DNA from 3 places in the Sorangium sp. So ce117 genome. Region 2 is predicted to be linked to each of the others. Evidence: riboswitches for the same ligand, from Rfam matches in the RefSeq annotation. Region 2 holds a riboswitch; each other region holds the start of a gene.
The links. A riboswitch is a leader RNA that binds a small molecule or an ion and turns the genes downstream of it on or off. The one in region 2 is predicted to bind cobalamin.

Region 1 (9,440 bases), 5.3 Mb from region 2:
CCGGCGGAGCCCGCGGATGCTGTCGGCTCCGGCCATTCCGCCGACAGGAGCAGCAGCGCGTGGACGATCGCGACGGCGATGGGGCTGCCGCCCTTGCGGCCGCGCGCCACGATGAAGGGGAGCCCGGACTCGAGAAGGGCCTCCTTGGACTCCGCCGCCGACACGAAGCCGACCGGCACGCCGATCACGAGCGCCGGCCGCGCCCCCTCCTCCCGGGCGAGGCGCACGACCTCGAGCAGGGCCGTCGGCGCGTTGCCGATCGCGACGATCGCGCCGTCGAGGAGCCCGAGCCGGTGCGCCTTGCGCATCGACTCGATCGCGCGGGTCGAGCCGGCCGCGGAGGCGGCCTGGATGACATCGTCGTCCGAGATGAAGCAGTGGATCGCGCAGCCGTAGGACGCGAGCCGCTGCTCGTTCAGGCCGACGCCGATCATCTTCACGTCGACGAGCACAGGCGCGCCGCCCCGGAGCGCCGCGATGCCCCGCGCGATCGCCTCGGGGTGGAGCCGCATGAGCGACGAGAACTCGAAGTCCGCTGTCGCGTGGATCACGCGGCGGACGACCTGCCACTCGGCCTCCGGGAACCCGTGCGCGCCGGCCTCCTCGTCGATGATCGCGAAGCTCTTGTCCTCGATGCGCCGCCCGAGCGCGGTCATCTGCCGCATGTCGTTCACCGCGCGCGCCTCATCACTGCTCATGGCTCCTCCGCTCTCTCCGCACCGATGGCACCGGCGTCGCCGGCCGGATATCGGCCGAGCAGCGCCCCGTTGAAATCGACAAGGCAGGCGTGCACCTCGAGGGCGCCGCCCGCGTGACGCGAGGTGTGCTCGACGACGCGCCGGCAGATCCCCCCCGGCACGCCGGTGAGCCCCTCGCGCTGGCACAGCTCGAGCACGTGCCGCGCGGTGTTCGCCTGCCGGATCTCGGCGGCGATCTCGGGCCGCGCGCCGAGCTCCTCGGCGATCTGCGCGAGCAGCTCCATGCTCACCTCCGAGCCGGCGGCGTGCGTCATCATCTTGCCGTCGGCCATCTTCGAGAGCTTGCCGATCATGCCGACGATGATCGCCCGGGCGATCCGCCGCCGCGCGGCGTGGCGGACCCCGGTGCCGATGAAGTCGCCCACCTGGATGAACGCCTCCTCCGGGAGCTCCGGGTAGAGCTTCATCGCGTACGCCTCGGATTTGCCGCCGGTCGTCAGCGCGAGCGCCGCGATGCCGCGCTCCGCGGCGACGTCGATCGCCTGCACGACGCTCGCGCGGAAGGCGGCGGTCGAGTACGGCTTCACGATCCCGCTCGTCCCGAGGATGGAGATGCCTCCGATGAGCCCGAGCCGCGCGTTGATTGTCTGCTTCGCCATCTCCTCGCCCTGGGGGACGCTGAGGGTGACGGTGGCCCCGGCGAAGCCCGAGCCCTCGAGCTCCTCGAGGACCATCTCGGTGATGTTCCGGCGGGGCACGGGGTTCACGGCCGGCGCGCCGACGGGCAGCCCGAGCCCCGGCTTGGTGACGACGGCGACCCCGGCGCCGCCGCGGATCTCGACGCCCGGCTCGCTGCGGAGCTCGACCTCGGCGACGAGCTCGGCGCCGTGCGTGCAGTCGGGATCGTCGCCGGCGTCCTTGATGATGCTGCACGTGGCGCGCGGCCCGTCGCGATCGCAGCGCTTCAGCGGGAAGGTGACCTTCTGCCCGTTCGGCAGGGTGGTCTCGATGGCGTCGACCGCCGCGCCGCGCGCGAGCACGCGCGCGGCCGCCTTGGCCGCGGCGGCCGCGCACGCGCCCGTCGTGAACCCCTCGCGCTGCCCCTTCGGGTCTCTCGGCCGGACCTCTACCATCCAGGGAGCCTGAACGATTACGAGGATTTCTTCATCGGGTTGTTGAAGAAGCTCTCCAGGAGCACGCTGCCCTCGGGCGCGCCGAGCGAGGCGAGCCGGTCGCGGAGCGGGTAGAGGATCGCGCCGTCGCCCGCGCAGAGCACGGCGTCGTGGGGCCCCGCCGCGAGCTCTCGCTCCACGAGGGCGCACGCGCGCGCCGGCCGCTCGGGGTGGCCGATCGGGGGGAGATCGCGGGCGACCGTGAGGCGGACGGCGGCGGGGAGGCGCTCGCGGACGAACGGCTCGGAGGCGAACGTCTCGCCCGGCTCGACGAGCCAGAGCAGGTCGAGCTGCGCCGCGCCGGCGGCGGCCGCGCTCCGGGCGATCCCGAGGGCGGCGGTGATGCCGGTGTCGGTGGCGATCACGAGCGCGCGGCCGGAGAAGCCCGGCGCGAGCCGCAGCTTGCCCCAGGGTCCGCTGAATTCGAGCTCGGCGCCGACGGCGATGTCGTTGAGCACGTTCGAGCCCGGCCCGGCCCCGACGCGCTTCACCGCGATCTCGACCGCGCGCTGCTCGGCGTCGCTGGAGAGCATCGAGTAGGCGCGCTTCGCGAGCTTGCCGCCGGGCAGGGTGACGCCGGTGTTGATGATCACGTACTGCCCGCCGGCGAAGCCGATCTCCGCGCCGTCGACGCGCTCGAGCCGGAGCAGCCGGGCGGCGTCGCCGAGCGGCGTTGCGTGGGCGATCCTGATCTTCGGGTTGCCTTGTGTTGCCATGACGTCACTCCTGCTTTCGCGCGGTCGCAATCACGCGCCCCATGGTCGCTCCGGTGGGCGGCGCGCGCCTCATTCGGCCGGGTAGATCTCGTGCACGAAGTCGTGCATCTCCTCGAGCTCCCGGTAGAGCCGGCCGAGCCCGTCGACCTGGGCGCGCAGATCGAGCTCGACCTGCTTCGTGAGGATGAGGAGCGAGCGCAGGTAAGGCAGCTTCGGGTCGCCGGCGGGGGTCTTCGCGACCTTCTCCTGGAGCTCCACGAGCGACCCCTCGAAGAGGCGCGAGAGGTTCTTCAGGTCCCCGGCGCGCAGCATCGCCGAGACCGGCCCGGGCTCGGCGGCCGCGGCGCCGAGCTCGGCGAGCTCGTGCGTGCGCTCGGCGGGGTCATCGATGCCCAGGATGTTCATGAGCCCAAGGCGGAGCGCGGCGATCTCGTGACAGGCCATGTCGGTTCTCTCCTATCCATCCTTCATTGCATGATGTCGTCGACGAGCCGGGCCACCAGCCGGTCGCCGAGCAGGTGCTCCTCGACGAGGTCCTTCGCGTCCTCCTCGCGGACGCCGCGGTACCAGACCCCGTCGGGGTAGACGGCGACCGTCGGCCCCTCGCCGCAGCGCCCCATGCATGACGTCCTCGTCACGCGGATCTGCTGCTGCTGGCCGGCCTGCTTCACGAGCCGGCGCACCGACTCGAGCAGCGCCAGGCTGCCGCGGTCCACGCAGTCGGCGTTGCCGCAGACGAGCACGTGCTTGCGCAGCGAGCGGTGGGCGTGCGGGTGGTTCGACGCCTGCGTGTGCGTGAGCGTGTGGCGCACGCTGTAGAGCATCGCCTTGAGCCCGCCGACCTCCCGGGCGAGCCCCGGTAGCGCGGTGCGGTACATGCACGTGTCGCAGGGGAGCGGCGCCTCGCCGGCGAGCGCCTGGCGCGCGCGCTCGTCGATCAGGCCCGCGAGCGCGCTCGACCGGCCGAGGTGCGGCGCGAGCGACGCCCGGATCCACGGGTACGTCGAGGAGAATCGGTCGACCTGCTCGGCGAGCTTCGTCATGAGCCGCCCGGCGAAGAGGAAGTAGGGGACCACCACGACGCGCTCCGGCCGGTGCCGCGCGACGCGCTCCAGCGTCTCCTCGACCGAGGGCCGGGTGACGCCGATGAAGGTCGGCTCGACGAGCTGGAGCCCGCGGCCCTCGCCGATGAGGCGCGCCGTCTTGCAGAAATCGCCGTTCGCGTCGGGGTCGCTCGACCCGCGCCCCACGACGACGAGCGCCGACCGGGCCCGCGCCGCCGGGTCGGCCGGCAGCGCGGTCGCGGCGCGCTCGAACGCGAGCTCCGCGAGCGCCGGGTGCACGCCGAGCGGCCGCGCCGCCGAGAAGCGCACGCCCGGGTGCGCGGCCCGCGCCCGCTCGAGCGCGAGCGGGATGTCGTTCTTCACGTGCCCCGCCGCGAACAGGAAGAGCGGCACGACCGCCACGCGGGACGCCCGCGCCGCGAGCGCCGCGAGCGCGTCGGCGAGGTGAGGCGTCGCGAGCTCGATGTAGCCGTGCTGCACGGCGATCTCGGGCCGCGCCGCGGCGTAATCGGCCACGATCGCCTCGAACTCGGCGTTCGACGCGGCGTCGCGGCTGCCGTGGCCGATCAGCAGGAGACCGTCGTCATGCACGCGAGCGCCTCCTCCAGGGTGAGCGGGAGGCCCGCGCCGCCCCGCGGCGGCAGAGGGCTCATCCGGGTCCAGAGCTCGGCGACCCATGGCCGCCGCATCCGCGCCCGCGCGAGGAGCTCCCCCCGCGCGAACACCTCCCGCGGCGGCCCGTCCGCGAGGACCTGGCCGTCGCCCAGCAAGACAGCGCGCGAGGCGAAGAGCGGCACGAGATCCACCGCGTGGGTCGCGGTGACCAGCGTGGTCCCCTGCTGCTCGGAGAGCGCGCGCAGCGTCTGGCACAGGGCGAGCTCGCCCTCCGGGTCGAGCCCCGCGGTCGGCTCGTCGAGCAGCAGCACCCGCGGCCGCATCGCCAGCATCCCGGCGATGCACGCGCGCTTGCGCTCGCCGAAGCTCAGCGCCTCGATGGCCCGGTCGGCGAGGTGGGCGATCTGCACGGCGGCGAGCGCCGCCTCGGCGCGGCGGCGCGCCTCGGGCGCGGGCAGGCCGAGGTTTCGCGGGCCGAACAGGACGTCGTCGAGGAGCGTCGCGCCGAGCAGCTGGTCGTCCGGATCCTGGAGCACGAGCGCGGCGCCCGCGGCGACGGCGTCCGAGGGCGAGCCCACGCGGCGGCCCGCGATCTCGACGCCGCCGCCGGGCGCCGGGAGGAGCCCGACGAGCGTCCGGAGCAGCGCGGTCTTGCCGGCGCCGTTGCCGCCGAGCACCGCCACGGACTCGCCCTCGGCGACGTCGAGGCGCACGTCGCGCAGCACGGGCTCGCCGCGCCGGTAGCCGAGCCGGGGGGCGCGCAGCGCGATCATCCGGCCTCTCCCGCGGCGACGCTGAGCCCGAGGGCCGCGAGGGCGGCGGCGGCGAACGCGACGTTCGCGGCGGGCGCGCTCGTCCTTCGGTCGGCGACGGGGAGCTTCCCCTGGTAGCCGCGGAGCTGCATCGCGAGCGCGGCGCTCTCGGAGCGCTCGAGCGTCCGGAGCGCCACGACGCCCGCGACGGCGCCGGCCGAGCGCGCGGCGGCGCCGGGGCGGGTGAACCCGCCGCGGAGCGCGGCGGCGCTCCACGCGCTGTCGGCCGCGCGCTGGAGCACGCCGGCGAAGCGCCGCGTCAGCGCGAGCAGCTCGACGAGGGCCGCGGGGACGCCGAGCCCGGCGAGCGCCGCCTCGATCTCGGCGGGCGCGGCGGCGCCGGCGAGCCACCGGAGCACCGCGGCCGCCGCGAGGACGCGCGCGCCGATGGCCACGGCGCGGCGCGCCCCCTCCGCCGTGATCGCGTCGACGGGGAACGGCGCGCCGGGGAGGAGCGGCGCCCCCGGCGTGAGCGCGAGCGCGAGCGCCGCCGCGACCGCTCCGATCCACGCGGCGGGCGCGGCGGCGCGGAGGACGTCGCGCGCCGGCGTGCCCTGGAGGCGGAGGGCCGCGCACGCGAGGAGGAGCAGCGCGGCCGGCGTGAAGGGCGAGCGCGCGCCCGCGGCGACGCAGCACGCCGCCACGGCGGCCCCGAGGCGGAGCCGGGCGTCCACGTCGCGGAGCCGCGCGGGCGGGTCAGTCCGCACGGAGGCCTTCGTCGCCGGCCTTGCCCGCCGGCGCGCCCGCGCGCTCGACGAAGAGCACGCGCGAGAAATAGCCGAGGGCGAAGCCGGCGAGGAGCCCGGCCCAGAGGAACGCGAAGAGCAGGAGGTCGCCCTCGAGGCCCGCGAACAGCGGCCCGGTGTCGTGGCGCCCTGCGTCCTCGGCGACGCGGCGCACCACGGCCTCGTCGACGCCGTCCCAGGACGCGTTACCGCAGGCGGCGAGCCAGAGGGAAGCGGCGAGCCGGAGCGCCGCCGCGCACGCGCGCCGCGCGAGCGGCGCTGGCAGCGGGCGCTGTCCGAGCCGCCGCGTCACGACGCCCCCGGGGCGAGCCGGACGACCTGGAGCCGGTCCAGGATGTCGGGCCGCCGGGCGCGCAGGAAGGCGAGCGCCCCCGCGGTCATGACGCCCTCGAGCAGGCCGAGCGGCAGCTGGGTGGGGACGAAGGCGAGGGCGACGCCCGTGAACATGGACGTCACCGAGCCTTCGCCCGAGAGCCCGAGCGCGAGCGCGAGCGCCGTGGTGGCGTAGGTTGCCCAGTCCGACGTCACGCCCGCCAGGAAGCCCGCGACCCAGAGGTTCGCGCCGCAGCGCCGCGCGAGGTGGAAGGCGAAATATCCGGTGAAGGCGCCCGCGATGCCCATCGACGCGACGTCGGCGCCGAGCGTGGTGATGCCGCCGTGCGCGAGGAAGAGGGCCTGGATAAGGAGCGCCGCCACGGTGACGAGGACGGTCATCCAGGGGCCGATGAGCACCGCCGCGAGCCCTGTGCCGCACGGGTGGGAGCAGGTCCCGGCGGTCGGCACCGGCACGGGCATGCACGAGATCGCGAAGACGGCGGCCGCGATGAGGCCGACGAACGGCTTGTAGAAGGCGTCCTGCTCGGTGCGGCGCCGGAGCAGGTGGAGGGCGATCGCGACGAAGGGCAGGGCGAGCGCGTTCCAGAAGGCGCACCAGCCGAGCGGCAGGACGCCTTCCGCGAGGTGCATCGCGGCCGCGGGCCGGGGCGCGAGGAGCGTCCCCATGGACACGGCGGCGATCGATAACGCGCGGCCGTGAAGACCGATTTCGGCGCTCCGGGTGAAGTCCGCACCCGAACGCCACGAAGACGTGCGCAAGCTGCACCTCGTGGGAGGCTCGGGTAGGTCTCCCGGCTCATGGGTTCAGGGAGCTGATCGAGCTCCCAGCGCTGCGTCCACCTTCCCAGGCCTCTTCACAATGAGGCCCAGTGGTCTTCGGAGGCAGCTCCCCACTCACGGTGGCGGGACCGCGCCGGTTTTGCACCGGCTTCCCTGTTATGCCCCGGAGGGCACCCGAGGAATGGATTGTCAGGCCGGTGCTCGGTAATCCCGTTTCGAGCCCGGCGTCAAGGACGTCGCGCCCCGATCGCGGAGGATGTGCTCAGCGGGCGCTGCATCTGGCATGGCGTGTCGGACGAGCTCCCCGTCGAGCGCGGGCCAGCTCCGCCTCGCGCGCTGCTCCGCGCGTTGGCCCGCGTATCCAGGCGGGCGCGATCGCGCGAGCCGGGCGCGTACCCGGGAGCGCGGACCCCGGGGGCGCGGACCGGGCGAACCCGGGTGCGTCGACCGGGGGCGCGAGCTTCCGCCTTGCGCGGTCCGGCCCGCCGCGAGCGCCCTCGTCCGCGGCGTCGGTGCGGCGGTGATGCCTGCCGCTTGTGGACACCTCGCCCTCGCGGGCACTGCCGAGGCGCACGAAGCCATCACTGCCGAGGCGCGCCGCGCGCCCGTCGGTGCCCCTCATCGAGCAGACATGGGCGCGCCGACGAGCGATCGAGGCCCTGCGATGCGATGGCCGAGGCCGAGAAATTGACCCAGACGCATCACGTGAAGAGTCGTCGAGCACACGTCTTGGATTATGTCCCCTTAGATAAAATCTGTTTACTTTATCGCCGCGCGGGTGCAGCGCCTGTCGCGGGCCGCGACTGAGCGGGGTCTTTCGTGCGCTTGAATACAAGGCGCCGGCGCGTTCTTTCCGCAGTGTGCTTTGTTCGTCCTGGCTCTTTACTCGGGAGCAGGCGTCCGGTGTACGGCCCGCTGCCTCGTGGCATCTCTTATTGAAGAGATGAGGGATTTCGTGTTCGCTCGTCTCGGAATGCACAGCGAACGCTGCGCTGAGCGCTGTCTCCGGTGGAGGGGTATGCCCGGCTCGAACGTGAATTCCCGCAGAGCTGGTGTGTATGGGTCGCGCGTCCGCCTGGCCGCCTTCGTGTCTGGAGCGCTCTGCTCGCTCGGCGTGCAGGCATTGCACTTTGTTATCGACAACGCGCTTGCGGGTGCCACAATCTGACTACCGCATGCGCACCGGCGCGGACCCCCCAGCCCGGAGCGCATGCGGTCTTTTTTCTTAGCACCGTGGCGGACGTTCAAGACTCCGGCGCGGTGTCCCTGCCGCGGTCATTCTGGGCCCCCCTCCAGCGTGATGCGCGGTATTTTTTTGCCCTCGAGCGCGCGGTTCGCGCCTCCCGAGCCTTCACTTGCCGGTGAACGTGGCCTGCGATTTCGCCAGAAACGCTTTCATTCCGAGCTGTTGATCTTCGCTGCCGAAGAGCGCGGCGAATGCCTGGGCTTCCAGCTCGTTGGCGGCGGCGAGGTCGAGGCTCTCGCCGCGCAGGAGGACGCGTTTGGCGGCGGCGACGGCGAGCGGCCCGCGCGAGGCGATCTTGAGGGCGGTCTCGCGGGCGCGCGCGAGCAGCTCGGTCGCCGGGAAGACGGCGTTGACGAGCCCGATCGACAGCGCCTGCTGGGCGGTGATCATGTCTCCTGAATAGACGAGCTCGCGCGCGCGTCCTGGCCCGACCCGTCGCAGCAGCCGCTGGGTCCCGCCGAACCCCGGGATGACGCCCAGGTTCACCTCGGGCTGGCCGAGCTTGGCGCCTTCGGCGGCGTAGATGAAGTCGCATGCGAGGGCGAGCTCGCAGCCGCCGCCCAGCGCGAAGCCGTTGACGGCGGCGATGACGGGGAAGGGGGCAGTCTCGATGAGCTCGGCGAGCCGGTGGCCTGCGTCGGCGAACCGTTTCGCGGCGATGCTGTTCATGGTCGCCATCTCCGCGATGTCGGCGCCGGCGACGAACGCCTTGCCGGCGCCGGTCAGCACCGCCGCGCGGACCTCGTTGCCGGCGGCGGGCGCGAGGAGGTCGCGGAAGGCCGTGGTGAGCTCGCCGAGGACGGCGGGGTTCAGTGCGTTGAGTTTGTCGGGCCGCTGGATGGTCACGGTGGCGACGTGATCCGCGCGCTCGACGGCGACGAACTGGAGCGTACCGCGAGCAGGGGCCCCCGGCTGCTGTTCTTGAGCGGTCATGGAGCGTGGTTAGCAGCGCCCCGCGCCGGGGGGAAGCGCCTGCCGTGGGCCGGGGAGGGCGTCATTCCGTGTCCTCTCGGGCCTGCTATGCTGAGCCCGTGGACGAGCCGACGAGCGAGCGATTTCCAGGGGACGTCACGCGCCTGTTCTGGGACACGGACCCGGACGCCGTCGATCTGGAGCGGCACCGCGACTACGTCATGGAGCGGGTGATGAGCCGGGGCGGATGGGGGGCGATGCGCTGGCTGAGGCAGGCGTACTCGGCGGAGGCGCTCGCTGACTTCTTGCGCCGGAAGGGGCACCGGCTTGCTCCGCGGGAGCT
Region 2 (9,440 bases):
GCCGGCGACCGCGGCCCTCCGGGGAGCGACCGCCACGCAGACGCCGGTGTACCTCGCCGGCGTCCGCCTGAACGACGACGTCGTGGGGACGGCGGACCTCTCCCTCGTGCCCCTCTGGCTCATCGAGCGCATCGAGATCTACCGCGGCCACGCGCCCATCGAGGCCGACCGCCTCGGCCCCGGCGGCGCGATCTTCTTCGAGCCGCGGCGGCCTTCGCGGACGACGGCCGGCGTGGGTGCCATGGCGGGCTCGCTCGGCGCGCGGCGCGGGTGGGGGTTCGCCGGCGCCAGCGCGGGCCCGGTGAGCGCGATCGTCGGGGTGAGCGCGGAGGCCGCGGAGAACCGCTACGCGTTCGTCAACGATGGCGGGACGCTCTTCGACGAGAGCGACGACACCCTGGAGCGCCGGCAGAACGCCGACGTGCGCACGATCGACGCGTGGGCGCTCGCGCGCGTCGAGCTCGGGGGCGGCGCGATCGTCGACGTGATCGCGAACGGCACCGGCCGCGAGCAGGGCGTGCCGAGGCTCGCGCTCCTGCCGTCCCGAGAAGCGCGGGGGGAGTCGCGGCGCGCGCTGGCGTCCGTCGCGGCGCGGGTGCCGTTCGGCGGAGAGGCGCAGCACACGCTCGAGGCGCGCACCTCGTTCATCGAGGCGCGGTCGGAGGTCCATGATCCTCTCTTCGAGCTCGCGCTGCAGACGCCGGAGCTCCGGCTCGCCGGCCGCCGCCTGGAGCAGACGCTCGGGGCGACGCTCTCCTTCGCCGACCGGCTCCGGGTGCGGCCCGTGCTCTCGGTCGCGCGCGAGGGCATCTCACGCGCGCCGGACGACGTCCCGCTCGCGCGGTCGCGGCGCTCGTTCGCGCGCGGCGCCGTCAGCGCGGAGGCGCGCCTCGGCGAGGGGCTCGCGCTGCACGCCCTCGCGAGCGGGGAGTGCCACGCCACCGGCGCGGACCGGGGGCGCCCTTGCGACGTGCTCGTCCCGACCGGGCGGGTCGGCGTGGAGGCGGGGAGCGACAGGCTCCGGTTCCTCGCGACCGTGGGCCGCTACGTCCGCGTCCCGACGCTCGGCGAGGTGTACGGCGTCTCCGGCGTCGTCCATGGCAACGCGGAGCTCGAGCCGGAGTCGGGCGCCACGATCGAGGCCGGGATCCGGGCGCAGACGGGGCGCGGCGCCGTGCTGCGCGGCGCCTTCCTCGACGTGTTCGCGTTCGGGAGCGCGGTCTCCGGGCTCGTCGCGTACGAGAAGTCCGGTCAGGGCTACGTGAGCCCGTACAACGTCGGCCGCGCCCGCGTCGTGGGCGCGGAGCTGCTGGCCGGGGTCGAGGTGACCCCGTTCCTCCGCGCCGAGATCGCAGCGACGCTGCTCGATCCGCGGGACACGACGCCGGGGCGGACGACGAGGAACGACCTCCTCCCGTTCCGCTCGCGCCTCGTCGTCGCGCCGCGCCTGCACGCCGAGTGGAAGCGCCCGGGCGGCGCCGTGTTCTCGGGCGCGTCGGGCGAGATCCGGGCCGTGTACCAGTCGAGCCGGTACGCCGATCCCGCCGGGCTCGGCGTGATCGCGGAGCAAGCGACCCTCGACCTCGACGCGGAGGCGAGGTGGCTCGGCGGGCACCTCGCGGTGAGAGGTCGCGTCGCGGACCTCCTGGACGCGCGGCGCACGGATGTCGTCGGGTTTCCGCTCCCGGGACGGAGCGTGTTTTTCACACTGGAGTCAACATGGTGAAGATCAGTCTATTTGCGTTCGCGATCTCGATTCCGCTCCTCGGGTGCAACGTGGATTCGCCGCCGCCGTCGACGGGCGGCGTCCACGGCGGCGGCGACGGCGACGCGTGTGAGAGCGGCGTCGTCATCGTGACGAGCGACTACCAGTCGACGAACATCGCTGTGTCGGACCTCGACGGGACCACCCTGTCGCCCTCCTTCGTGTCGAGCGGCGCGGCGAAGCCGGGGCTCAGCCTCGCGCTGTCCGGCGACGTCGACGTCCCGAGGGCGGCGTCGCCGTCCGGCCGGGTGGTCCTGCTCGATCGGTTCGGCACGAACGTGATCACCTGGATGGATCTCGAGACCGCCGAGGTCCTCGCGCAGCTCCCGGTCGGGCAGGGGTTCGAGTCGAACCCTCAGGACTACATCGAGGTGGGCGCGGACCGCGCGCTCGTGTCGCGCTACGGGAGCAACCCGAGCCCGGGCGTGGAGCCGTTCGACGAGGGCGGCGATCTCCTGATCGTCGACACGAAGGAGTACTCCATCGCGGGGCGCATCGCCCTGCCGGAGGAGGAAGAGGGGCTCCTGCCGCGCCCGTCGGGGATGGCGCGCGTCGGTGACGAGGTGGTCGTGGCCCTCGGCCGGCTCGCCGCGGACCTCTCGACCGTGGGCGAAGGGCGCTTCGTGGGCGTCTCGCCGGAGCAGGGCGCTGTCACATGGACGGTCGACGTGCAGGGGCTCTACGGCTGCGGGCGTCTCGCCGTGTCGCCCTCGGGAGAGCGGCTGGCGGTCGCCTGCTCGAGCCGCTTCGACGCCGAGGCGATGGAGTACGACCCGGCGACGAGCGACGTCGTGATCTACGACGCTCGCACCTCGCCCCCGGAGGAGATCAAGCGGCTCGGCGTGGCGAGGGCGCTCGGCGCCGCGGTCCAGCCCACGCTCGCCTTCGCCTCCGAGGACGTGCTTCTCGGGACGGCCTACGCGGGCAGCGCGTCCGCCGGGGACCGCGCCTTCTCCGTGAGCATCACCACGGGCGAGGTCACGACGCTCGCCCTGGCGACCCAGCCCTACGCCTTCGGCGGCGTCCACTGCTCGCCCGGCTGCGGCGATGTCTGCCTGCTGAGCGACGCGGAGAGGAGCAAGCTCCGCCGCTGGAAGGTGGCGGCGAACGGCGCGCTCGAGCCGCTGGAGGACGCGACCGTCGACACCGAGATCGGGCTCCCGCCGCGAGGGATCGGCGGGCTCTGATCGGCCCCGCGGGCGGTACGTCGGTTGATGGGCGTCAGAACGCGGCGTCGAGGACGACCTCCCCGGAGACGCCGACCTGGTACGCGGAGACGCGGCGCTCGAAGAAGTTCGTGACCTCCTGGACGTCTTGAAGATCCATGAACGAGAACGGGTTCTTCGCCCCGTAGCGCTTCGGCATGCCGAGCGTGGCGAGCCGCTGGTCGGCGCAGAACTCGAGGTAGCTGCGCACGTCGCGCGCCGACATGCCCGCCACGCCGGCGCCGAGGAGATCCTCGGCGAACCGGGCCTCGCAGGCGATCGCCTCATCCATCATGTCGAGGATCGACCGCGAGAGCCCGGCGTCGAAGAGCTCGGGCTCCTCGCGCCGCGCCGTGCTCACGACCTCGAAGGCGAAGCGCATGTGCGCGCTCTCGTCGCGGAAGACCCAGCTCGTCCCCGCGGCGAGCCCGTGGAGCAGGCCGCGCGAGCGCAGGAAGTACACGTACGCGAACGCGCCGAAGAAGAAGAGGCCCTCGACGCACGCGGCGAAGCAGATGAGGTTCAGGAGGAACCGCCGCCGCTCGGCGCGCGAGTCCAGCCGCCCGAGCGACTCGACGGAATCGATCCACCGCATGCAGAAATCGGCCTTCTGGCGGATCGAGGGGATGTTCTCCACGGCCGCGAAGGCGCGGTGACGGTCCTCGGGATCGGGGATGTACGTGTCGAGGAGCGTCAGATAGAACTGGACGTGGAGCGCCTCTTCGTAGAGCTGCCGGGACAGGTACATCCGCGCCTCCGGGGCGTTGATGTGCCTGTACAGGTTGAGGACGAGGTTGTTCGCCACGATGGAGTCCCCCGTGGCGAAGAACGCGACGAGGCGCTGCACGAGGTGCCGCTCCGCGTCGGTCATCTTCCGCAGGTCGCCCACGTCCGTGGAGAAGTCGACCTCCTCCACGGTCCACGTGTTCTTGATGGCGGAGCGGTACATCTCGAAGAAGGCCGGATAGGCCATCGGGCGCAGCGTGAGGCACTGGCCCGGATCGAGGAGGCGCGCGGGGCGGCTGACGCGGCTCACTGGCAGGCCTCGCAGGCTTCGGGGTTCTCGAGCGCGCAGGCCACGTCCGCGGCCGCCTTCGCCGGCGCCGCCTCCACGGTCGCCTTGGTGATGCGCGTCGCGGGGCGCGATCGCAGGTAGTAGGTCGTCTTGAGCCCCTTCTTCCATGCGTGGAAGTACATGCTCGAGAGCTGACCGATGGTGGGGTTCTCGATGAAGAGGTTCAGCGACTGGCTCTGATCGATGAAGGCCCCGCGATCCGCGGCCATGTCGATCAGCGAGCGCATCGGGATCTCCCACGCCGTCCGGAACACGGCGCGGAGCTCCTCGGGCAGCTCGTCCATGCCCTGGACCGAGCCCTCCGCGAGCTTGAGCCGGGCGCGCACCGCGTCGTTCCAGGCGCCGAGCCGCTTGAGCTCCGCGACCAGGTAGCGGTTCATCTGCAGGAAGTCCCCCGAGAGCGTCTCGCGCTTGAAGAGGTTGGACACCTGCGGCTCGATGCACTCGTAGCAGCCCGCGATCGACGCGATGGTGGCCGTCGGCGCGATGGCGACGAGCAGCGAGTTCCTGAGCCCCTCGGCGCGGACGCGCGCGCGGAGCGCCTCCCAGCGCGCCGCGTCCTCCGGGACGGCGCCCCACGCGTCGAACTGGAGCTCTCCGCGCGCGGCGCGCGTCTCGTCGAACGCCGGGTGCCGCCCCTTCTCCGCCGCGAGGTCCGCGGACGTCGAGAGCGCGTGGTAATACACCTCCTCCGAGATCCGCCTGGAGAGCTCCCGCGCCGCCGGGGCGTCGAAGGGCAGGCGCATCTGGAAGAACACGTCCTGCAGGCCCATGAGCCCGAGCCCGACGGGCCGCCAGCGGAGGTTCGATCGCCTCGTCGAGGGGATGGGGTAGTAGTTGAGGTCGATGACGCGGTCGAGCTGGCGGACCGCGGTCCCCACCGTGCGCGCGAGCTTCTCGAAGTCGAACGCGACCGCGCCGTCCGCCAGCGTGACCGTGTGGCGAGCGAGGTTGATCGAGCCCAGGTTGCAGACGGCCGACTCCTCGTTCGAGGTCACCTCCAGGATCTCGGTGCAGAGGTTCGAGAGGTGGACTACCCGGCCCGGCAGCGCCGTCTGGTTGCAGGCGCGGTTCGACTTGTCCTTGAACGTCATCCAGCCGTTGCCGGTCTGCGCGAGCGTGCGCATCATCCGCGCGTAGAGCTCGCGGGCCTTCATCGTCTTCTTGGCGAGGCCCGCCCGCTCGGCCTCGACGTACCGACGATCGAACTCCTCACCGTAGAGATCGGGGAGATCGCGCACGTCCTTCGGGTCGAACAGGCTCCATTCGCCGTCGGCCTCGACCCGCTTCATGAAGAGGTCCGGGACCCAGCTCGCGAGGTTCAGGTTGTGGGTGCGCGCGGCCTCGTCGCCGGTGTTGTCGCGCAGCGAGAGGAACTCCTCGACGTCGGCGTGCCACGGCTCGAGGTAGACGCAGCAGGCGCCCTTGCGCTTGCCGCCCTGGTTCACGGCCGCGACGGACGCGTCGAGCGTCTTGAGCCACGGCACGATCCCGCTGGAGTGCCCGTTGGTGCTCTCGATGAGCGAGCCGCGCGAGCGCACCCGGTGGTAGGCGAGCCCGATGCCGCCCGAGAACTTCGAGAGCATCGCGACGTCGGTGTAGCGCTGGTAGATGGTCTCTAGGTGATCGTCCGGCGAGTCGAGCAGAAAGCAGCTCGAGAGCTGCTCGTGGCTCGTCCCGGAGTTGAACATCGTCGGTGAGCTCGGCAGGTAATCGAGCGACGAGAAGAGCCGGTAGAGCTCGATGGCCTGCGCCGCCGTCTCGGAGAGCGCGCACGCGATGCGCAGGAAGAACTGCTGCGGCGTCTCGATGACGAGGCGCGTCTCGGGGTGCTTCAGCAGGTAGCGGTCGTAGAGGGTCCGCAGGCCGAAGTACTCGAGCTCGTGATCGCGCCTCGGCTCGATGGCGTCGTTCAGCTTGCGGGCGTTCTGCGCCACGAAGCCGTGGAGCCGATCGTTGATGAGGCCCAGCCGCCGCCCCACGGCGATGGACTGCGAGAAGGCGTGGATCTCCTGATTGCGGACTTCCTTGTCGATGGTCGTGGCGAGCAGGCGCGCCGCGAGCTTCGCGTACTGGGGCTCATCCGCGATGAGCGACGCCGCCGTCTGGATGGAGAGCTGATCGAGCTCGCGCGTCGTCGCGCCGTCGTAGAGGCCGCTGATGGTCTTCGTCGCGACGCGGAGCGCGTCCACGTCGGACAGGGCCGCGCAAGAGCGGCTCACCGCCCGGACGATCTTGTTGACGTCCACGGGCTCGCTCGACCCGTTCCTCTTCTTCACCCGCATCGTCGTGTGCGGGGGCGTCTCCTCCGCGCCGGCGCTCGTCATGGCGGGCGCATGAGGTGCGTGGGGTGCGTGGAGCGCGCGCAACGGCGCCGCGCCGTTGCTCTTCACCAACGGTTCGTTCAGCATGGCATCCTCCTCGTGCTCGTTCCGAGCGGTCCCGGACCGCTCGCGTCGATGCCGCGAGAGCGAAGAGGCCAGCCGATGCGCACGGGTGCGCCAGGCTCTTTTGAGGAGCCCTCGGACCGACCGCTCGCCCCCGCGGGCGAAAGGAAGACAGCGCGGGAGGGGGTCGGAACCGGGACAAGCGCGAGAGTCTGCGCCAGCTCGGACCTACCCGCCTCCCTCGAGGCTTCCAGGTCAAACCGGCGCCGGATGTCTCCCCAGCGCAGGATGTTGGCAGGTCTTCGGGCTCACGAGCGCTCCGGCTCTCGCCGGGTTCCTACGGTCCACCGCTTCCCAGCCCGAGGGCCAGTGCGCGTCGTGGAGATCGTTCTCGCTTACCGCTGCGGGGCAGCCCCGGATTCACACCGGGTTCCCTTTTGAGCCCCGGGCCGAAGCCCGAGGCACCAACATGAGGCACTACATATTGCGGTGCCGAGCGCAGGTCAAGCGATATGTTGGGGGTGGCCGGACGAGCGGGGTGATCGACCTGCTGTCATTCCATCGGCGTACCATCGGCGTACCATTGGCGTATTTGCCGTGGATGGTCATTGGCAGGATGCGTTCACGATCGCCACGGCGTCGAGATCGAAGGTGCCGTTCGGGCCGGCCATGTCCACGCGATCCGTGATCCGCACATAGCGGACGAAATCGAGGCCGACGTCGGTGAGGTCGAAGGCATCGCCGCCCGCGACGGCGGGATCTGTGGGATCGATGGAGTTCGTTTCGGGGTTCGCCAGCACAGGGTGCCAGCCGGCGCAGTGGTCATAGGGGGCCGCCGTGGCCTTGCACGAGTAAGCTTTCCAGTCGACGCCGTCCTGGCTGACCTCGACGGTCGCGAGCTCGGCGAACACGGTGGTTGGGGTGCTCTGGAACGCGTTCTCGAAGACGATGAAATCCGGCCCCGGGCCATCGACGATGAGGTTGCCAGAGAAACCGAAGGTGACGGTGCCGCCGTTGCCGAGGGACACCACGTCGGCCGAGCCGCCGCAACAACCCCCACCCTTGGGAGGACCGAAGGCGATGTCCGGGAACTTGTCCTGTCCGAATGGTTGGCCTGGCCCGAAGCGAAAACTGATCACCTCGGAAGCAAACACCGTTTCCGTGCCGGTGCAGCCTTCTCCTGCGCCGCCGGCGGCTCCGGAGCCGCCAGCGCCATCTGCGCCGCCGGTGCTGCCGGCGCCGCCAGCGCCATCTGCACCTCCGGAGCCACCAGCGCCGCCAGAGCCATCGGCGCCTCCGGTGCTGGCGGCGCCACCGACGCCTCCGGTGCTGCCAGCGCCTCCGGTGCTGCCAGCGCCTCCGGTGCCGCCAGCGCCGCCAGCGCCGCCAGAGCCGTCGGCGCCTCCGGTGCTGCCGGCACCGCCAGCACCATCGGCGCCTCCGGCACCCCCAGCGCCGCCGACCTCTCCAGCTCCGGAGGTGGAGCTTGTTCCGCCCGCTCCGCCTTCACCGCCAGCGCCGCCGGACCCCTGCGCGGCTCCACCACCCGTGCCGCCGGTCCCGCTCCCGGACGGGGAGCTCTCGGATCCGCAGGCGATGAGCGCGAATATCGAAAGGAGCGCGCTCGCGCGCGCCATACGAGACACCATGAGACCTCCGAGGGCGGGGGCGCGATCCATCGGAGCATCCCGACGCGGCGCTGCCCGCGCCCAAACATCAATAGAACGGCGCCGACGTGTTGTTTCGCGCGAGGTAGATGTTGTAATCGGCCGTGTTGACGTACCCATCGCCGTTGAAGTCGGCGTGCTGGTTGTACCCTGGGTTGCCCAGCTGGGTGTTCATCGCGGCGCTGAGGATGGTGTAGTCGCCCGTGTCCACGTCGCCGTCGTTGTCGAGATCCGCGTCCGCGATGTTCCCGAAGCCGTCGCCGTCGGTGTCGCGCTGGTTCACGTTCGCCGTGAGGTAGGCGTTGTCCGCGCCGTCGGGCACGCCGTCGCTGTCCGAGTCCGGCGCGCCGTCGGGGAAGTACAGCGTCACCTTCGGCGTCACGCCGACCTCCCAGTAATCCCAGGCGCTCCCGGCCGAGTAGCACTGCCCGGCGGGGGAGGAGTACTCGTCGCCCGATGGGTTCCACACGATCGCCAGGGCGCTCGTGTGGCTTACGAACGCGATGGGCGACGTCGAGCTGTCATCCTCGCAGGGGTCCGGCGTGAACTCGAGGTACTGCGACGAGCTCGCCTCGTTGACCGGCGTCTGGCTGCCCCCGAGGACGGCCGTGACCACGCTGGCGCGGACGAGCGCCGCGTATCCGTTCTCGCTCGCGCCGCCGACGCCGAACGCGTCTCCGCCGCCCACGTGCAGCGTGTCGTCCTCGTCGAAGCCGAGCGCCGCCGCGTTCAGCACGTTGCTCGCCAGGAGCGAGCCCTCGCTGCCGCCGAACGCATACGGGCCCGACGTGCCGTCGATGGCGTCCTCGATGTCGGCCGCCGCCCAGATGCGGATTTCACCGGTCCGGTTGGGCGACGGCTGATAGCCGATCCCGGTGACGAGGTTGCCCCCGGAGTCCACGGCGATCCCCCCGGATGCGCCCGGGATGCTCGTGATCAGCGGGATCTCCACGATGGGCGACGCGGTCAGGTCGAGGGCATAGACGCCGCTCGTGTAGACACCCTGGACGCTATAGCCGCCGTTGATGACGAGCGCGTCGTTCCCGTACCAGGCCCCGTCGTAGTAGTCGACGTCGAGCTCGATCACCTGCCCGTGGCTGAGCAGGTCAGGCGGCGAGGTGATGCTGAGGATCGAGCTCGGGAACACGAGCAGCGGCGCCCCGTAGCCGACGCCGAGCGCGATCGTGCTGCCGTCCGGCGAGATGGCGAGGAAGCTCGGGTCCATCGGCCCGTCGCTCAGGGTGGCGACGGGCACGTAGACGCTCGATCCATAGTTCTTCTGCAGATACAGGGTCTGATCGTTGGCGACGAGGAGCCGTCCGGCCAGCTCGTAGCCATCGA
Region 3 (9,440 bases), 4.3 Mb from region 2:
CTCGAATTGCCGGGTGCGCCACGCCTCGCTCAGAGACGCCCCCTTGCCCGGACAGAGCTCCTCCGCGAGCGCCGCGATCGGCCGCGGATCGAAGATCGGAAAGGCGTCGAAGGCGATCGCCTTGATCTTCGATCCCGCCGCCGGCCGCGGCGGCGCCGGCCCATGCTGCGCGGCACAGGAAGCCGTCCCGGCCGGGGCCGAGCCCAGGAAGCCCGCCGCGGCCGTGCCGGTCACGCGGTGGAGAAACTCACGACGATTCGTCAACATGCCAGCCTCCCTCCGATCCTCCGACGTGAAACTCGCGACCTGTGAGTCCGCGAGTCCGCTAGTTCGCGAGTCCGCGAGCGCGCGGGTGCGGGAACGCACGCGGGAGAGCATGCGCGGTCCGCCGTTGCCCGGGGATCCGCCATCGACGTAGACTCGCCATGCACCTTTGCATGGCGCGGAGCGCGCTCCGGCAGCAGCGCCCCGCGCCCCGGAGCCATGCTCGACTGGGACGATCTGCGCTACTTCCTCGCCGTCGCGCGGCACGGCAACCTCTCCGCCGCCGCGCGCGTGCTGAAGGTCACCCAGCCGACCGTGGGGCGGCGCGTCGCCGCGTTCGAGCGGCGCCTCGGGGCGAGGCTCTTCCAGCGCTCGCCGTCGGGGTTCTCGCTCTCGGCCGCGGGCGAGAGCGTGCTCGGCCACGCCGAGCGCATGGAGCAGGACGCGCTCGCGGCCGAGCGCGCCGCCGCCGGACGCGACGCAGGCCTGAGAGGCCACCTCCGTGTCACCGCGTCCGAGTGGCTCGCCACGCGCGTCCTCGGGCCGCTGCTCGTCCCGTTCCTCGCGCGCCACCCCGCCATCTCCGTCGATCTCATCGCGGACGCGCGATGGCTGAGCCTGCCGCGGCGGGAAGCGGACATCGCCCTTCGCCCCGCCGCGTTCGAGCACCACGAGGTATTCCAGCGCGAGGTCGCGCGGATCGGGTTCGGGCTCTATGCATCGGAGGCGTACCTCGCCGAGCACGGCCCGCCGGCCTGGGGCCGGCAGTGCGAGGGCCACACCCTCGTCACCATGAACGACGAGCCTCCGGCGATCGCCGACCTGTCGTGGGTGCGCGCCGTCGCCGCGAAGGCCCGCGTCGCCGCGCGCACCAACGGCCGCGAGCCCCAGGCGACGATGGGGGCCGCCGGCGTCGGGCTCGTCTGCCTGCCCCGCTACCTCGGCGACGCGACCGCCGGCCTTTGCCTGCTCTCGCCGCCCTCGCCGCCGCCAGGGCGCAAGCTGTGGCTCGGGGTGCACCGCGATACGCGCGGCGTGCCGCGCGTGAAGGCGCTCGTCGCGTTCGTCGCCGACGCCCTCGGGCCGCTCCGGAGCGCCCTCGACCCCGGCGCGCGGCCGCGCGCGTCAGGCGACGAGCGCCCCCGCTACCGGCCCTGATCGCGCTGGCACGCCCTGAGCTCCTCGAACTGCGCGTCGCACGTCTGGGGCAGGAAATCGGTCGTGCACTCCCGATTGCGCCCGGTCAGGCATTCGAAGAGCGACGCGATCGACGGCGCGAGGAACTCGCAGGGGATCCGGTCCGCGGAGGCGACGGTCTCGCCCACGCAGTCGAAGAAGGGGGCGGTCAGCGCGTTGCAGGGGCGCTGCTCGGAGAGCAGGTCGGCGCAGCGCGCGCGACACCGGAGCTCCGGACACGTGACGCCGTCGAAGAGCGAGCAGAAGAAATCGCACGAGGCCCTCTGCTCTTCGATCGAGGGCCCGCCGGAGCTCGCCGACTGCGACCCCACGGCCGCGCCTGCGCCCCCGGCGCCGTCCGAGCTCCCGGGGAGCCCGTCGACGACGACGGCCCCGCCGCAAGCGCCCGCCCCCGCGAGCGCGACGAGCGAAGCCAGGAAAGCGAAGAGCAGCGGCGTTCTCATCAGGGCATCCTATCGCGCGGCAGGTACGGGAGGGGCGCGCGTCGGGCGCGTCGGACGCGCGTCGGACGTTCCGCGCGCCCCCGCCGCTCACTCCACCGCCTGCGATTGCTCGATCGCGTCCTCGCGGCGCTCCCGGCGGTTGCACGCGAGCACCTTCTTGCGGACGCGCACCGCGTCGGGCGTGACCTCGACGAGCTCGTCGCCGTCGATCCACTCCATCGCCGTCTCGATCGTGAGCAGCCGCGGGCTGGCCAGGAGGACGTTCTCGTCCTTGCCGTGGTTGCGCACGTTCGACAGCTTCTTCTCCTTGATGACGTTGACGTCGGTGTCGTTCGGCCGGTTGTGCTCGCCGATGATCATCCCCTCGTAGACCTCGACGCCGGGGACGATGAAGAACATGCCGCGCGGCTGCAGGTGGTGCAGCGCGTACGGGGTCGCCACGCCGACGCGATCGGCGACGATGGCGCCGGTCGGGCGGCGCATCATCGGGCCGCCCCAGGGCGCCCAGCCGTCGAACATCGTGTTGAGCAGGCCCGTGCCGCGCGTCGCCGTCAGGAACTCGCCGCGGAAGCCGATGAGCCCGCGCGACGGCACCCGGAACTCGAGGCGGGCGCGGCCGAAGCCGGGGTTCGTCATCTTCACCATCCGGCCGCGCCGGGAGCTGAGGCGCTCGGTCACGATGCCGACGTAGGTGTCCGGCACGTCCACGACCACGAGCTCGAGCGGCTCCATCACCTCGCCGTCGATCTCGCGCGTCACCACCTCGGGGTTCGAGAGCTGCATCTCGTACCCCTCGCGCCGCATCGTCTCGACCAGGATGGCGAGCTGGAGCTCGCCGCGGCCGAGCACCACGAACGTGTCGGGCACCTCGGTCGGCTCCACCCGGATCGCGAGGTTCTTCATCGCCTCGCGCTCGAGCCGCTCCTTCAGGTGACGGCTCGTCAGGAATTTCGACTGCTTGCTCTTGCCGGCGAACGTCGACGTGTTGACGCCGATCTTCATCTTGATCGTCGGCTCCTCGACCACGATGCGCGGCAGCGCCTCGGGGTGCGCCGGATCCGTGATCGTGTCGCCGATCGTGACCGCGTCGAGCCCGGCGATCGCGATCACCTCGCCCGCGACGGCGCTCTCGACCGCGACGCGCTTCAGCCCCTCGTAGGCGTAGAGCATCTTCACGTAGCCGCGCGACTGGCCGCCCTCGCCGAGGAGCGCGACGTCGGCGCCGGACCGGGCGGTGCCGCGGACCACGCGGCCGACCGCGAGCCGGCCCACGTAGTCGTCGTGCGTCGTGTTGCAGACGATGACCTGGAGCGGACCGTCGGGGTCACCGGAGGGGCCGGGGACCCGCTCGAGGATGGTCTCGAAGAGGGGATCGAGGTCCTTCGCCTCGTGCTCGAGCTCGCGCTTCGCCTGCCCGAACTTCGCGACCGCGTAGAGCGTCGAGAAGTCCATCTGCGCGTCGCTCGCCTCGAGGTCGCAGAAGAGGTCGAACACCTCGGAGAGCACCTCGTGGGCGCGCGCGTCGCTCCGGTCGATCTTGTTGATGACGACGATGACCGGGAAGCCGCGCTGGAGGCACTTCGAGAGCACGAAGCGCGTCTGCGGCAGCGGGCCCTCGGCGGCGTCGACGAGGAGGAGCGCCCCGTCGGCCATCATGAGCGTGCGCTCGACCTCGCCGCCGAAGTCGGAGTGGCCGGGCGTGTCGACGATGTTGATCTTGACCCCGCGGTACCGGATGCTCGTGTTCTTCGCGAGGATGGTGATGCCGCGCTCCCGCTCGAGGTCGTTCGAGTCCATGACCCGCTCGGCCACGACCTCGTTCTCTCGGAAGGCGCCCGACTGGCGGAGCATGTGATCGACGAGGGTCGTCTTCCCGTGGTCGACGTGGGCGACGATGGCGATGTTGCGGAGATCGTTACGGGGCATATACGGCGGCGGCCGTGTAGCACGCGACCCACGGAGGAGCGAGCCCATCCTCGCTAGAGCCCGAACGTTCGGCCTGCACGGCAAGCGCGCGGGCGGGCGAGCGGAGCAGTAGCGATTGACAGCCGAAGGCGCACGGCCATAGGGTGCGCGCCGTGCTGGTGCCCGGGCGCTCGCCTGGGCCGAAGAGGGAACCCGGTGAAATTCCGGGGCTGCCCCGCAGCGGTAAGCGAGAACGACCTCCACCCCATGCACTGGCCCGCCGAGGGCTGGGAAGCGGTGGACAGTAGGGAGCCGGTCTGACCGGAGCGCTCGCGAGCCCGAAGACCTGCCAGCGCCCGGCGGCGGGAGACATCCGGCGCCGGTTCGACCTGGGAGCCTCGAGGGAGGCGGTGAGGTCCGAGCCGGTGCAGCTCCACCTCTCTGCGCACGTCCCGGATACCGAACCGCCCCCGCGTCGCCTTCCGGTCGCCCGCGGGGGCGAGAGGTCGGTCCAGCGCACCGTGCGATGGCCAGCCATTTCGTCCTCGCGGAGCTCGACGCGAGCGGCCCGACGCCGCTCCGCGCGATTGCGGCGAAGGAGGACACGAATGCTGCGCGAGACGGTCACGACGAGCCACGGGCACCGCCATCCATTTCATCTGCTCGCCGCGTTATCCATGGTGCTGGCCGCCGCGCGGCCCGCGCGCGCCGAGGGCGACACCCCCGACGCGCCCGCTGCCCCGCCGGAGGCCGCCGCTGCAGCGCCCACCGGCGAGGGCGCGCCCGCGGGCGACGCCGCGATCGAGGTCACGATCCAGGCGGAGAAGCCGGGCAGCGAGGCCGCGTCGCGCATCTCCGTCGGACACCGGGAGCTCGAGCTCAGGCCGAGGCTCCGGCCGGGCGACATCCTCGAGTCGGTCCCCGGGCTCTTCGCCGTGCAGCACGCGGGCGGGGGCAAGGCGAACCAGTACTTCCTCCGCGGATTCGACGCGGATCATGGGACCGACGTCGCCTTCTTCGTCGACGGCGTGCCCGTCAACATGGTCAGCCACGGCCACGGGCACGGCTTCACCGATCTCTACTTCATGATCCCGGAGCTCGTGACAGGGCTCGACGGCTACAAGGGGCCTTATTACGCGAGCATCGGCGACTTCGGTACGGCGGGCGCCGTCAACCTGCGCTTCGCCGAGAAGCTCGAGGAGAGCTACGCGCAGGTCAGCCTGGGGCAGTACGGTATCCAGCGCGGCCTCGTCATCGCCTCGCCGGATCTCGGCGACACGTGGCGCGCGGTGGCCGCGGCGGAGATCTACCGGAACGACGGGCCGTTCCTGAGCTCGGAGCGGCTCAAGCGCTTCAACGTGTACCTGCGGGCCACGCACGATCTGGGCAACACCGGGAAGGTCCAGATGACCTGGATGTCGTATGGATCGACCTGGCACGGCTCCGGCCAGATCCCCGCGCGCGCCGTGTGCGGCGAGGGCGAGCAGGGCGGGTTGAACCCGCCGCCCTCGGCGTTCGGACAGCCGTGCATCGACCATTTCGGCGCCGTGGATCCGACCGAGGGCGGGGCGACCGAGCGGCACATGGCGTCCGTCGCCTACTCCACCGCGTGGCGGGACGCCGATCTGAGCGCGCTGGCCTACCTCGTCCGGTACCGCTTCACGCTGTACTCGAACTTCACGTTCTTCAGCGAGGACCCCGTCCACGGCGACCAGATCGAGCAGAACGACGACCGCACCGTCGGCGGCGCCGATCTCCGGTTCCGCAGGCAATACGAGCTCGGCGGGGCGAGGTTCACGACCTCGCTCGGCGCGCAGATCCGCGCGGACGCGATCGACAAGTCCCTCCACCACGACGAGGCGCGCGAGCGGATCGAGGAGAAGAGCAGGACCCACGTCGATGAGAGCCAGATCGGCGTCTACGTCGAGCAGGACGCCCGGCTCCGGCGCTGGCTCCGCGTCGTGCTCGGGGCGCGCGCGCAGTGGATCGACGTCAACGTGGACGACCCGGGCGAGGACCTCGAGGCGGTGGGGAACAGGTCGAGCGGCGCCCGGGGACAGATGCAGCTGCTCCCGAAGCTCACGGCGATCGTGTCGCCCGTCGAGGGGGTCGATCTATTCGCCCACTTCGGGCGGGGCTTCCACTCGAACGACGCGCAGGGCGCGGTGCTGGGCGAGGGGGCGGCGACGCTGATCACGCCCGCGATTGGCTACGAGGTCGGCCTGCGGGTCGCGCCCTTGCGCGGGCTGTCGCTGAGCGGGGCCGCGTTCCTGCTCGACCTGGACTCGGAGCTGGTCTGGAGCGGCGATGCGGGCGCGACCGAGGCGTCGGGGCAGACGCGGCGCTACGGGATCGAGATCGGCGGGCGCTACCGGCTCCGGAGCTGGCTCTTCGCGGACGTGGACGCGACCTTCACCCGCGCGCGCTTCCGCGAGAACGCCGGCAACGCGAGCGCTGTCGCCCTCGCGCCGACCCGGACGCTGACCGCGGGCGTCGGCGTCCGCCCGACCATCGGCGCGTTCACGCCGTTCGCGGCGCTGCGGGTCAAGGCGATCGGCGCGCGGCCCGCGACCGAGGACGAGTCGCTCACCGCCGAGGGGTTCACGGTCGTCGACGCCAACGCCGGGCTGCGGTGGAAGAACGTCGAGGTGGCCGTGGACATCCAGAACGTCTTCGACACGACGTGGCGCGAGGTCCAGTTCGCGAGCGCGTCGCGGCTGCCGTACGAGCCGGCCCCGGTCACCGGGATCCACTACTCGCCGGGGTGGCCGTTCACCGCGATCGGGCGGGCGACGCTGTACTGGGAGTAGACGCCGCGCCGGCTCATGTCCGGCGGAGGTCCTCGCGCAGCGCGTCGAGCGATGCCCGGAACGCGGCTTCGCTCACGGCGGCGCCCGTCACCGCGGGCAGGAGCTCTGCGAACATCTGCCAGGCTTCCCCGATGTCACATACCCTGTGCGGATAACGCTGGCGGGCAATGAGCGTGAGCCCTGTCACCACGCTGCGAACCATCGCCGCCTGGAACCCCGAGCCCTCGAAGACGACCGCTGAGCACCTGATGGTTGCGCTCGCCTCCGCGAGGAAGCTCGCGATCGCCCTGCGCGCGGGCGCCGGCGGCAACGACGCCCCGCTCTCGACGAGGGTGAGCAGCCCTATGCCGCGCGGGTGCTTCTTCGCGAACTCCGCGCACGCGTCCCTCAGGTGGCGCGCGCCGTCCTCGGTCGTCTCGCGGCGCCAGATGACACAGAAGATCTGGTGCCAGGAAGCCAGGATGTAGTCCGGTTGTCTGGTGACCAGGTGCCAGGGGTCAGGATGCATGATCGTGCTCGTTCTGGAGATGAGTCCGTCTTGATACCCTCGAACCGCTCCAGCGGCTGGCGGTGGTCCTGCGCGGCCGCCGGCGGGCGCTCTCGACGCGGGCTCATGGGGCCGTTGCTGTGCTCGTCACTCGCCGCTGCCGGCCGACACGACGACGGCTCGCGGACGCGGAGAGCAGGACAGGAAGGGAGAGCATGGCGTGGCGAACGTGTACCCATGCTGTAGGCTGTGCCGCATGGATCCGACGGGGCTCGGCGCCGATCTGCAATTCCGCATGCTGGTCGAAGGGGTGAAGGACTACGCCATCTTCATGCTGGACACCGAGGGGCGCGTGACCACGTGGAACGCCGGCGCCGAGCAGATCAAAGGATACTCCGCGCAAGAGGTGATCGGCTCGCACTTCTCGCGCTTCTATCCGGCCGAGGCGATCGAGCGGAAGTGGCCACAGACAGAGCTCGCCGAAGCGCGGCGCGTGGGCCGCTTCGAGGACGAAGGCTGGCGCGTGCGCAAGGACGGCTCGATGTTCTGGGCGAACGTCATCATCACGGCCCTCCACGGCCCCGACGGCGAGCTGCGCGGCTTCTCCAAGATCACGCGCGACCTGAGCGAGCGCAAGCGCCAGGAAGAGTCGCTGCGGCAGAGCGAGGAGCGCTTCCGCGCGCTGGTCGAAGGCGTGAAGGATTACGCCATCTTCATGCTCGACCCCGACGGCAGGGTGGCCACGTGGAACGCCGGCGCCGAGCGGATCAAGGGATACTCCGCGCAAGAGGCGATCGGCACGCACTTCTCGCGCTTCTATCCGGCCGAGGCGATCGAGCGCGGCCGGCCAGAGACGGTGCTCGCCGCCGCGCGGCGCGAAGGCAGCTTCGAGGACGAAGGCTGGCGCGTGCGCAAGGACGGGTCGTCGTTCTGGGCGAGCGTCCTCGTCACGGCCATCTACGGCCCGAGCGGCGAGCTGCGCGGCTTCTCCAAGATCACGCGCGACCTGAGCGAGCGCAAGCGCCTGGAGCAGATGGAGTCCAACGCGCGCCAGATGGAGGAATTCGTGGCGATGCTGGCGCACGAGCTGCGCAATCCGCTGGCGCCGATCGCCAACGCGACCAGCGTCCTCAAGCTCGAAGGGAAGGACAACGCCCAGGTCGTCTGGGCAGCCGGCTTGATGGAACGGCAGCTCGGTCAGCTCGTGCGGCTCGTCGACGACCTGCTCGACGTGAGCCGCATCACGCGCGGCAAGATCGCCCTGGAGTCCAAGCGGATCGATCTCGCCGACGTGGTGACGCGCGCGGCGGAAGCGTCCCGGACCTGGATCGACGCGCGCGAGCAGACCCTGGAGCTGCAGCTGCCCGCCGAGCCGCTCGCCGTCGTTTCGGGCGACCTGGCGCGGCTCACGCAGGTGGCGAGCAACCTGCTGCACAACGCGGCGAAGTTCACGCCGCCGCGCGGCTCGATCCGGGTCACGGTGGAGGCGGACGACGCGCACGCGATCCTCCGTATCCGCGACAGCGGCGTGGGGATATCGTCCGAGCTGCTGCCGCAGGTGTTCGACCTGTTCACGCAGGGGGATCGCGGCCTCGATCGCGTCGAGGGCGGGCTGGGCCTCGGATTGACGATCGTGCGCCGGCTGGTCGAGCTGCACGGCGGGACGGTCCAGGCGCTCAGCGAGGGGCCCGGCCGCGGCAGCGAGTTCATCGTGCGATTGCCGCGGCTGACGCGTCCCCTCGCGCCGCCGACGGTGGGCGCTCCCGCGACGAAAGCCGGGCGCAAGCTGCGCATCCTCGTCGTCGACGACAACCGCGACTCGGCCGAGAGCATGGCGCTGCTGCTCGAGCGCTTGGGCAACGACGTGCACGCCGTGTTCGACGGCCCCTCGGCGCTCGAGCTCGCGGCGCAGCTCTGGCCGGACGTCGTGCTGCTCGATATCGGCATGCCGGGCATGACAGGGGTTGACGTCGCGCGCGCGCTGCGCCGCACTCCGGGCCTCGCGGGCCTATCGCTGTTCGCGATGACCGGTTACGGCCAGGAATCGGACCGCCGCATGACCCGGGAGGCCGGGTTCGACGTGCACCTGGTCAAGCCGATCCGCGCGGAGGTGCTGAAACAGCACCTGGCGGACATCGCCAATCGTCCTGGAGCCGGCTGAGCGCCTCATTCCGTCGGGTGCCCCGGAGGCGGCGGCGATTCCGCCGTGGCGTCGCCAGGCACCCTCGCGGCGAGCGGCTCGTCGGCCCGCTGTAAGCTGCGCCCGGCCGCCCCGTTGCGAAGAGGTGCGCCGCGGCGATCTCGCCGAGGCCTCCTCAACGAGGGCTTTCATGC

Region 1: linked by a shared signal. The riboswitch ahead of WMF46_RS01450 (energy-coupling factor ABC transporter permease) and the one ahead of WMF46_RS21225 (ribonucleoside-diphosphate reductase subunit alpha) in region 2 are both predicted to bind cobalamin.
Region 3: linked by a shared signal. The riboswitch ahead of WMF46_RS05035 (TonB-dependent receptor) and the one ahead of WMF46_RS21225 (ribonucleoside-diphosphate reductase subunit alpha) in region 2 are both predicted to bind cobalamin.

Annotation. Positions count from the first base shown of each region.
Region 1 is NZ_CP150309.1:351,400-360,839, forward strand. It holds gene WMF46_RS01410 (precorrin-8X methylmutase) at 1-698, opposite strand, end outside; gene WMF46_RS01415 (cobalt-precorrin-5B (C(1))-methyltransferase) at 695-1,831, opposite strand; gene WMF46_RS01420 (FAD-dependent oxidoreductase) at 1,849-2,586, opposite strand; gene WMF46_RS01425 (DUF3209 family protein) at 2,656-3,030, opposite strand; gene WMF46_RS01430 (CbiX/SirB N-terminal domain-containing protein) at 3,054-4,241, opposite strand; gene WMF46_RS01435 (energy-coupling factor ABC transporter ATP-binding protein) at 4,217-5,038, opposite strand; gene WMF46_RS01440 (CbiQ family ECF transporter T component) at 5,035-5,784, opposite strand; gene WMF46_RS01445 (hypothetical protein) at 5,774-6,115, opposite strand; gene WMF46_RS01450 (energy-coupling factor ABC transporter permease) at 6,112-6,825, opposite strand; cobalamin riboswitch at 6,924-7,132, opposite strand; gene WMF46_RS01455 (enoyl-CoA hydratase/isomerase family protein) at 8,291-9,118, opposite strand; gene WMF46_RS01460 (DUF6922 domain-containing protein) at 9,217-9,440, shown strand, end outside.
Region 2 is NZ_CP150309.1:5,670,725-5,680,164, reverse strand. It holds gene WMF46_RS21240 (TonB-dependent receptor domain-containing protein) at 1-1,726, shown strand, start outside; gene WMF46_RS21235 (hypothetical protein) at 1,720-2,952, shown strand; gene WMF46_RS21230 (ribonucleotide-diphosphate reductase subunit beta) at 2,987-3,943, opposite strand; gene WMF46_RS21225 (ribonucleoside-diphosphate reductase subunit alpha) at 4,003-6,372, opposite strand; cobalamin riboswitch at 6,709-6,916, opposite strand; gene WMF46_RS21220 (hypothetical protein) at 7,038-7,571, opposite strand; gene WMF46_RS21215 (hypothetical protein) at 7,568-7,864, opposite strand; gene WMF46_RS21210 (dockerin type I domain-containing protein) at 8,149-9,440, opposite strand, start outside.
Region 3 is NZ_CP150309.1:1,355,045-1,364,484, forward strand. It holds gene WMF46_RS05015 (haloacid dehalogenase type II) at 1-267, opposite strand, end outside; gene WMF46_RS05020 (LysR family transcriptional regulator) at 484-1,422, shown strand; gene WMF46_RS05025 (hypothetical protein) at 1,410-1,904, opposite strand; gene typA (translational GTPase TypA) at 1,992-3,878, opposite strand; cobalamin riboswitch at 3,970-4,177, shown strand; gene WMF46_RS05035 (TonB-dependent receptor) at 4,418-6,619, shown strand; gene WMF46_RS05040 (hypothetical protein) at 6,633-7,127, opposite strand; gene WMF46_RS05045 (hybrid sensor histidine kinase/response regulator) at 7,363-9,267, shown strand; gene WMF46_RS05050 (DNA-directed RNA polymerase) at 9,437-9,440, shown strand, end outside.